DNA from 2 places in the Paraburkholderia sp. OAS925 genome. Region 1 is predicted to be linked to the other one. Evidence: riboswitches for the same ligand, from Rfam matches in the RefSeq annotation. Region 1 holds a riboswitch; the other holds the start of a gene.
The links. A riboswitch is a leader RNA that binds a small molecule or an ion and turns the genes downstream of it on or off. The one in region 1 is predicted to bind FMN.
Positions count from the first base shown of each region.

Region 2: another riboswitch for FMN. It lies ahead of ribB (3,4-dihydroxy-2-butanone-4-phosphate synthase); the one in region 1 lies ahead of ABIE53_RS23265 (6,7-dimethyl-8-ribityllumazine synthase).

Region 1 is NZ_JBEUNO010000002.1:987,102-991,572, forward strand. It holds gene ABIE53_RS23255 (FGGY-family carbohydrate kinase) at 1-1,191, shown strand, start outside; gene ABIE53_RS23260 (glucose 1-dehydrogenase) at 1,219-2,010, shown strand; gene ABIE53_RS23265 (6,7-dimethyl-8-ribityllumazine synthase) at 2,076-2,576, opposite strand; FMN riboswitch at 2,647-2,806, opposite strand; gene ABIE53_RS23270 (MBL fold metallo-hydrolase) at 3,084-4,016, shown strand; gene ABIE53_RS23275 (YbhB/YbcL family Raf kinase inhibitor-like protein) at 4,203-4,471, shown strand, end outside.
Region 2 is NZ_JBEUNO010000001.1:3,899,037-3,903,507, reverse strand. It holds gene ABIE53_RS17140 (VOC family protein) at 1-117, shown strand, start outside; gene ABIE53_RS17135 (MFS transporter) at 160-1,347, shown strand; gene ABIE53_RS17130 (helix-turn-helix domain-containing protein) at 1,590-2,279, shown strand; FMN riboswitch at 2,395-2,579, shown strand; gene ribB (3,4-dihydroxy-2-butanone-4-phosphate synthase) at 2,734-3,450, shown strand; gene ABIE53_RS17120 (HAD family hydrolase) at 3,513-4,199, opposite strand; gene ABIE53_RS17115 (MIP/aquaporin family protein) at 4,357-4,471, opposite strand, start outside.

The DNA.
Region 1 (4,471 bases):
ATCGTTCCGGCAGTGTCGTGGCAGTGCCAACGTTCTCTCGCGATATGCGAGCGTCTGAAGCAGGAAGGCAGGGCACAGGTCATTGCAGAGAAGACGGGACTATTGATCGACCCGTACTTTTCGGGAACGAAGCTCATCTGGCTTAACGAAAACGATGAGCGGGTGCGCACGCATATTGCCGCCGGCACCGCTCGCTTCGGCACGGTCGATAGCTGGCTTCTGTACCGTTTGACAAACGGCGACGTGTATCGCACCGATTACACGAACGCGTCGCGAACCATGCTGTTCAATCTTGCAGGACTTGAATGGGATCGCGAACTGCTCGCCGATTTCGGTTTGCAGAAACTGCGGCTGCCTGAATTGCGTCCGTCGGCATCCGATTTCGGCGCGAGCGATTTCAACGGCATTTTCGATCGACCCGTGCCGATCGTATCGATGATCGGCGATTCCCATGCGGCGGCCGTTGGCGAAGGCTGCCTCAGTCCCGGATTTGCCAAGGCGACAATGGGAACGGGCTCCTCGATCATGATGAACGTGGGCGGCAAGCCCTTGCCCGCGGACCACGGTCTCGTGTCGACGCTTTGCTTTGCCACCGAACAGCGGGTGGATTACGCGCTGGAAGGCATCGTCATCAGTGCGGGGTCAACGCCTTCGTTCCTCAAGGAAAAGCTGCGCATCGTCAAGGATTTCGCGGAAGCAGAAGAGGCGTTCACGGAATACGATAACGGCGGCGTGTTTCTTATTCCGGCTTTTTCGGGAATCGGTTGCCCGCACTGGAAATATCCAGGCGGCGCGCAAATCGTCGGGCTGAATTTCTCGACGTCCTGGCAAAACGTCGTGCGCGCAGCTTATGAATCGATCGTCTATCAGATCAGGGACGTGATCGCAGTCATGGAGCGCGCTGCCGACGTCCCGTTGCGCGAACTCTTTCTCGACGGAGGACTGGTTCAGCGGCCATTCCTTCTTCAATACCTGGCGGACACATTGAACCGGCCAGTCAGCACGCTGACGCTGAGCGAGATATCGGCTGCGGGCGCAGCAGTGCTTGCCGCGTTGAAGCTCGGATTAATCAACTCGCTCGATGCCTATCGCGAGACTCGCGTGGTGGCACGACGCGTCGAACCAGGGCCAGGCGTCGAAGCGGCTGCAAGAAATCACGAGCAATGGTTGCAATGGATACGACGGCTTTGAGCTCCGTCGATTAGTGGAGATCGGCATATGGCATTCCAGCAGCGTTTCGAAAACAAGGTGGTGGTTGTCACTGGCGGCAGCCGGGGTATCGGATTGGGCATTGCCAGGCGCTTTGCGCAGGAGGGCGCGAAAGTGTGCGTGTCGGCGAATGAAAAAGCCGTGCACGACGCTGCCGCGCAGCTACGCGATTCCGGCTTCGAGGCCATCGCCGTGCAAACCGATGTCACGAGCAAGGAACAGGTTGTCGCGCTCTACGAGGAAGTGGCGGCCACGCTAGGTGAGGTTGATGTTTCAGTCCAGAACGCGGGCGTCATTACGATCGCGAAGCTGGAAGATCTGACCGAGAAGGAATGGGACAACGTACTTGCGGTGAACACCAAAGGCGTTTTTCTGTGTTGCCAGGAAGCGGCGAGACGGATGCTGCGTGCCGGGAAAGCGGGCCGTCTGATCAATACGGCGTCGGGACAGGCCAGACAAGGTTTCGTCTATACCCCGCACTATGCAGCCAGCAAGTTTGGCGTTCTGGGCATCACGCAGAGCCTCGCGAAAGAACTGGCGCCAACGGGCATCACAGTGAACGCGTTCTGCCCCGGCATCATCGCGACTGACATGTGGTCGTATAACGACGAAGCGTGGGGCAAGCTGCTGGGCAATTACAAGCCTGGCGAACTCATGGCCGAGTGGGTCGAGAACATTCCCATGAAGCGTGCAGGTAGCGACAAGGATGTAGCAGGTCTGGTCGCGTTCCTGGCGTCCGATGACGCGTCGTACATCACGGGGCAGACCGTGAACGTCGATGGCGGAATGTTCATGTCCTGAGGCCGCGTTCGCAGGTCGCGAGACACGTTGCCTCGCGACTTTCTATCGGAATCGGTCCGTGAGCGTCAGGCGGTCTGCAATAGCGAAAGCTTATTCACTGTCTCGCCGCAAGCGCGCGCCACTTCTGCGCCCTTCACGACGAAGTGCTCAGTGAAGAACTTCACATGCTCTTCCCCGTGGTGAAAGTGGTGCGGCGTCAGCACGGCAGAGAACACAGGAACACCTGTTTCGAGTTGAACCTGCATCAAGCCTGAAATGACTGCTTGAGCGACGAATTCATGGCGATAGATGCCCCCGTCGACAACGAGTCCGGCCGCAACGATGCCAGCGTATCGACCGCTCTGTGCCAGCCGTTTTGCGTGCAGCGGGATCTCGAACGCTCCGGGTACTTCATAAAGATCGATGTCGCCGCTCGCATAACCAAAGTCCTCGATGACCTTAAGGAAAGAGGTTTTGCATTGGTTGACGATGTCGCGGTGCCAGCACGCCTGGACAAAAGCGATGCGACCGCGGTTGCCGCCGGAAACGAATGCTGCTTGTGCTTCGATCGAGTGAGATGTGTTCATGGAGTTCAGCCTGTTTTGTGTGAACAGGGCGAAGAACAGCCGTCTCCCGCCAGTGCGGGCATTCTGGCTGTTCTGTTCTCTTTCATCCGGACTATACCGTCGGCCCCGGAATCCAACCGGGTCTGCTGACCTCTGTTATCGCAGCAATATCGAAACAGAGCGCTCGCGGGCTACGTCTGCAAAAGACGATTACCGCCGGTGGGGAATCGCACCCCGCCCCGAGAACGTGTTCTTGAAGAACGGTGCGTAAATTACCACGTATCCGGCAAATCTGCTGCGCCACCCGCACCAAATTTCACTCTCCGCCCGCCTGAAATTGTTGCCCTCCAGGCAACATGGTGTACGCATTCGCGATGCTACTGGCGCTCGTCCTCGCTGACTACTATCTGTCACACGCTCCTTCGAAATGCAGGCAATACGGAGCGCGTGACACTCGTAGTCGTGCTCGTAAGCCGCGTCGCGCGGTGCAGTGCGGCTCACCCCACTTAATCAATTGGACTATTGAACATGAGCGAAACAACTCGCAATGTGCGGCCGGTTATCGCCAACGTCGGCAAAGAAGGGTCAGGCGAACTCGTGTCTTCCCGCTACGGCGTGCGCGTGGGCGACGTTGACGTCGTGCTGATCAGCGATGGCGTTCTGCCGCTGCCCACCTCCACCATGTCGACTAACGTGAGCGAAGCTGACCGCAACGAATGGTTCGATGGTCGCTTCCTGCAGCGCGACATGTTCGACTGGGCGCTGAATATTGCGCTCGTGCGCAGCGGCGACCGCCTGATCCTGATCGACTCGGGCGTGGGCGACGGTTTCGAATACTTCACGCGCGCCGGCCGCTCGGTGATGCGCCTGGAGTCGGCGGGCATCGACCTCGCTGCGATTACCGACATCGTGATCACGCACATGCACATGGACCACGTCGGCGGCCTGAACGTTGCCGGCGTCAGGGCCAAGCTGCGCCCGGACGTGCGCATTCACGTGTCGGCGAAGGAAGTAGAGTTCTGGAAAAATCCGGACTTCAGCAGGACGGTGATGCCGGAAACTGTTCCTCCGGCGCTACGCAAGGCTGCTGCGACGTTCGCGGAACTCTACCGCGAAAACATCGTGCAGTTCGATCAGACCGTGGAAGTTGCCAAGGGCGTGTCGGCGCGCGTGACGGGTGGACACACGCCGGGGCATTGCGTCGTGGACGTCGCATCGAACGGCGAAAAACTGACGTTCGTGGGCGACGCGATTTTCGAGGTCAACTTCGACCATCCCGACTGGCAAAACGGCTTCGAGCACGATCCTGAACTGGCTGCGGACGTGCGTATCGCGCTACTCAATGAAGCCGCTGAAACCGGCGCTCTGCTGGCCGCAGCGCACGTCGCGTTCCCATCCATCGGTCACGTTGCGAAGACGGACAACGGCTTCCATTTTGTGCCGGTGGTGTGGGACTACTGATCGGTGCCCGACGATCAACCATCGCCGTATAGATTGCACTGACGTTTGTCAGAAAACCGCCACGAGCGCACAAGGCTCACGGCGGTTTTTTGCAAACGGTCACTTGCCCTGGTGTGACCGCGGCAGATCAATGCGGTGCCGTTGATACCGGTTGCACGCATCTTTCATCCTTCAACGGAGCGCATCATGAGAGTGAAGAGTTTGTTGCCCGCAATTTTATGCACGTCGATGGCGCTGGCGGTCATCCCCGCGATAGCCGGCGCCGAGCCGTTCACGATCAGGGTCGATGACCTGCGTGACGGGCACTTTTCGAACGAGCAGGTGTACGGAGGCTTTGGCTGTCACGGCAACAACGTTTCGCCGCGCATTTCATGGGCTCACGTTCCGCGCGGCACAAAGAGCATTGTCGTGACCATCTTCGACCCTGATGCGCCGACTGGCGGGCTCGGCTGGAC
Region 2 (4,471 bases), on a different contig from region 1:
CGGACGGCGCAAGTCCCGCCGATGGCCCCGCAAGAAGCCGCCATGCAGATTTTCGTGGCGCTCGCGCCGGGCGTCGCCATCGAGTTCGTGACGGCGCTGCATCACGCTCAACCGTAAAACCAACCGTAAAACTTCGAACCTGCAAGCTGGAGAACAACAATGCCGATTCCACTACTCGCGCTGGCGATCAGCGCCTTCGCGATCGGGACCACCGAGTTCGTCATCATGGGCCTGCTGCCCGAAGTCGCGCGCGATCTTGCCGTGTCGATTCCATCGGCGGGACTGCTCGTGAGCGGCTATGCGCTCGGCGTCGCCGTGGGCGCGCCGCTGCTTGCGGTCGTCACGAGCAGAATGCCGCGCAAGCTCGCGCTGCAGTTGCTGATGGGCGTGTTTATCGTCGGCAATACACTGTGCGCGATTGCGTCGAGCTATTCGGTGCTGATGATCGCGCGCGTCGTGACCTCGTTCGCGCACGGCTCGTTCTTCGGCATCGGCGCGGTGGTGGCGGCGTCGCTCGTGCCGTCGGAAAAGCGCGCGAGCGCGATTGCGCTGATGTTCACCGGCCTCACGCTCGCGAACGTGCTCGGCGTGCCGTTCGGCACGTTCGTCGGCCAGGAGTTCGGCTGGCGCGTCGCCTTCTGGATTGTCAGCGCGTTCGGCGTGCTGTCGCTGGCGGGCGTGACGGCGCTCGTGCCGAATCGCCACGATTCCGCCCCGGCCGGTCTCGGCCATGAAGTGCGCGTGCTGAAGGACCCGCAAGTCTGGACCGCGCTCGCGATGACCGTGCTCGGCTTCGGCGGCGTGTTCGTCGTGTTCACGTACATCGCGCCGATTCTCGAGCAGGTGAGCGGCTTCTCGCCGCGCGCCGTCACGCTGATTCTCGTGCTGTTCGGCGTGGGATTGACGATCGGCAACACCGTGGGCGGCAAGCTAGCGGACCGCGCGCTGATGCCTTCGCTGATGGCCATTCTCGCGGCGCTTGCCGTCGTGATGGCGCTGTTCGCCCGCACCAGCCATTCGCAGGTGGCCGCGGCGGTCACCGTGTTCGTGTGGGGCATCGCCGCGTTCGCGACCGTGCCGCCGTTGCAGATGCGCGTGGTCGAGAAGGCGGCCAAGGCGCCGAATCTCGCGTCGACGCTGAACATCGGCGCGTTCAACGTCGGCAATGCGGGCGGCGCGTGGCTCGGCGGTCTCGTGATCGACCACGGCCATTCGCTCGATACGTTGCCGTGGGTCGCGGCGGCGGTGAGCTTGAGTGCGTTGCTGCTGACGTGGTTCGCATCGCGCATGGACACGCCGGCATCCGATGAAGCGCGAAGCGGCGTGCAGGTGCGCGAGCGGGCGTGAGTCCTGGCGAGGCGTGCACGCGGAGGCCGTTGCACGCCATCACAGCCGCAATCGCAATCGCGACCACAACCAAACGCGCACTGCGCTCCGCATATGAAAAATGCGCACAAGCTTTGCGAAAAGCGTCCTCCGCAATACTGATAACAGTGTGAAGATAACTTCGTTGGGCGCTGCGGGGCGCGATGCTATCTTGCTTCCACTAACTGTTTGCCCGCCGCCCGGCGGCGCTTCTGGAGGCAATCATGCATTCCCCGCTTGCTCTGGTCCGCGATCCCACGGCCGATACCGATGCGCCGCCGCGTGCCGCTGAACCTTTCGACGCGCTCGAACATCTCGTCGGCGTGAATCTCGCGCGTTTGCGCGCGGAACGTCAGTTGTCGCTCGACGCATTGGCCCGCGCGTCCGGCGTATCGCGCGCGATGCTCGCGCAAATCGAATCGGCGCGCAGCGTGCCGTCCATCAAGGTGCTGTGCAAGGTGGCCGCCGCGTTGAAGGTGTCGGTCGCGGCCTTCCTGCGACGTCACGCGACGAACGGTTTCGAGCACTTGCCGGCGGAGCGTTCGTCGCGCATCGTCAGTTCCAACGGACGCTATTCGGCTCGCCCGCTCTATCCCGACAACGAGCCGACCGCCGCCGAATTTCACGAGCTGCGCATCGCGCCGTTGCACACGGAAGCGGGCGTGCGCCGCGCGCCTGGCACGACGGTCAATCTCGTCGTCAGCGAGGGCACGCTCGAGGTCAGCGTGCACGATCAGCGCCAGTTGCTGGCAACGGGCGACGCGATCGTGTTCGACGCCGATCAGCCGCATAGTCTGCGCAATCCCGGCGACACCGAAGCGCGCGCGTTTCGAGTGACGCTGAAGGCCGAGACGCCGCCGCGCTGGGACGTGCCGGCGCAGCACGACACGTCGCGCGAGGCTGCGCCCGTTTGATCGAATGCGCCGCATAGGCGCCGCCCGGGCGCGAAACCCGTCCGGGCAGTAGGGGTTGCGCTGCGGTTCGCGCGCGACTGTTGTATGCTTGGCCCGCCGGTTCGTCCGGCAATCAGTGCGTCTTCAGGGCGGGGCGAAATTCCCCACCGGCGGTATGCCGGCAGCGCGAAAGCGCAGGCCGGCGAGCCCGCGAGCGCCCGCAATAGCGCGGTTTTCAATCGACCGAAAGCCGCCGCGGGGTCAGCAGATCTGGTGAGAAGCCAGAGCCGACGGTCACAGTCCGGATGGAAGAAGATGTGCAGATAGTCATGTTCGTTTCCGTGGCGCCGCTCGCATGTCGGAGTGGTGCGCGAACGCCGCCTGCATCGTGAGGCGGCGCTGCACGGCGCGTCTTTGTCTGTTTGCAATGCCCTGAAACGTTTCTCGCCCAACTTTTGCGATGAGCGTTTCAACCATGTCCTTTGCTACTTTTCCCGCTCCTTCGACGCTTGCGCACGACGCATTCGCCGATCTCCCGCTGCTCTCCACCGAAGCCGTTCCGCCGCGTATCGCCGCCGCCTTGCAAGCCATGCGCGAAGGCCGCGCCGTCGTGCTGCAAGACGACGACGACCGCGAGAACGAGGCCGATCTGATCGTCTCCGCCGAGCGTCTTTCCGTCGAAACCATGGCGCTGCTGATTCGCGAATGCAGCGGCATCGTGTGCCTGTGTCTGACCGACGACAAGGTCCGCGCGCTCGAACTTCCGCCGATGGCCGTCAATAACGAAAGCCGTCACGGCACCGCGTTCACGGTGTCGATCGAAGCGCGCGAGGGCGTGACGACCGGCGTGTCGGCACTCGACCGGCTGACGACGATCTGCGCGGCGATTGCCGATAACGCGAAGCCTGCCGACATCGTGAGCCCCGGCCATGTGTTCCCCTTGCGCGCGATGCCGGGCGGCGTCCTCGCGCGTCGCGGACATACCGAAGGCACCGTGGACCTCGCGATTCTGGCGGGGCTCAAGCCCGCTGGCGTGCTCTGTGAATTGATGAACGCCGACGGCACGATGACGCGCGGCGCCGACGTCGAACGCTTTGCCGCAAAACACAATCTGCCGATGCTGACGATTGCGGAGCTGGCCGAGTTTCGCCTGGCGCTGACGCAGGCGCGCGAATGCGTCGAAGAGGCTTGAATTCAAGGTGAATTCAAGGCGGTGAGCGGCGTGGCGCGTGAAGTGGGCGGTTCTCTGAACCGCTACGACTGCACGTCGCCGAACTCGCCGCGCACACCTGCGTCGATTAACGCCGGCAATTCGTCCATGTGCTGCATGATCCGCGTGATGCCCATGTTGCGCAGCGCGTCCGCGTAGCCGTCGGGAATATGGCTCGCGCCGACAAACGCGATCGTCTTCATTCCCGCCGCGCGCGCCGCGTTCAAGCCCGCCACGCTGTCTTCCACGACGATGCATCGCGATGGATCGACGCCGAGCGTCTGCGCGGCGAACAGGTACACGTCAGGGAACGGCTTCGGCCGCGCGACCTGTTCCGCGCTGAACACGCGATCGCCGAAAATCTGCTGCAATCCGGCGCGCCGCAGCGATGCGGCGACGCGCGACATGCGGCTGTTCGACACCACGGCGGCCGGCAGCGTCACACGCTGCAGCGCGTCGCGCACACCGTTGATCGGACTAAGCGACGCAGCGAGCGCGAGTTCGACGTTGTGCTCGATCGTGTTCAGAAAATCGGCCGGCAGCGTGATGCCGAACGTGGTCTCGATGCCTTCGAGAAAGCGCGAGGTTTGCTGGCCAAACGCCGTCTTGACGATAGGCTCGAAGTCGAGGCCCGGAAACGTAGTCGAGAGCGTCTCGTACATGACGCGGTCGGCGATGACTTCACTGTCGACGAGTACGCCGTCGCAGTCGCAGATAAGGTGGTCGATCATGCGTGGAGGAACCGGAAAGCGGTGGCGCGCGCAGACGCCATAGCCACGAATAGCCGGCTCATGCGCGCGGTGTGAAAGCGCCATGATACGTGCTTCGGCGGCGCTTTCACTCCATCGCATCGCATTGCGTTGCTCGCGATTCGCGAGCGCGCCGCGCTCAACGCGCGTGCAGATACAGATAAAGCCCCGCCGCGACCGCGCCGCCGACGAGCGGACCGCACACGGGAATCCACGCGTAGCGCCAGTCGCTGTCGCGCTTGCCGGGGATCGGC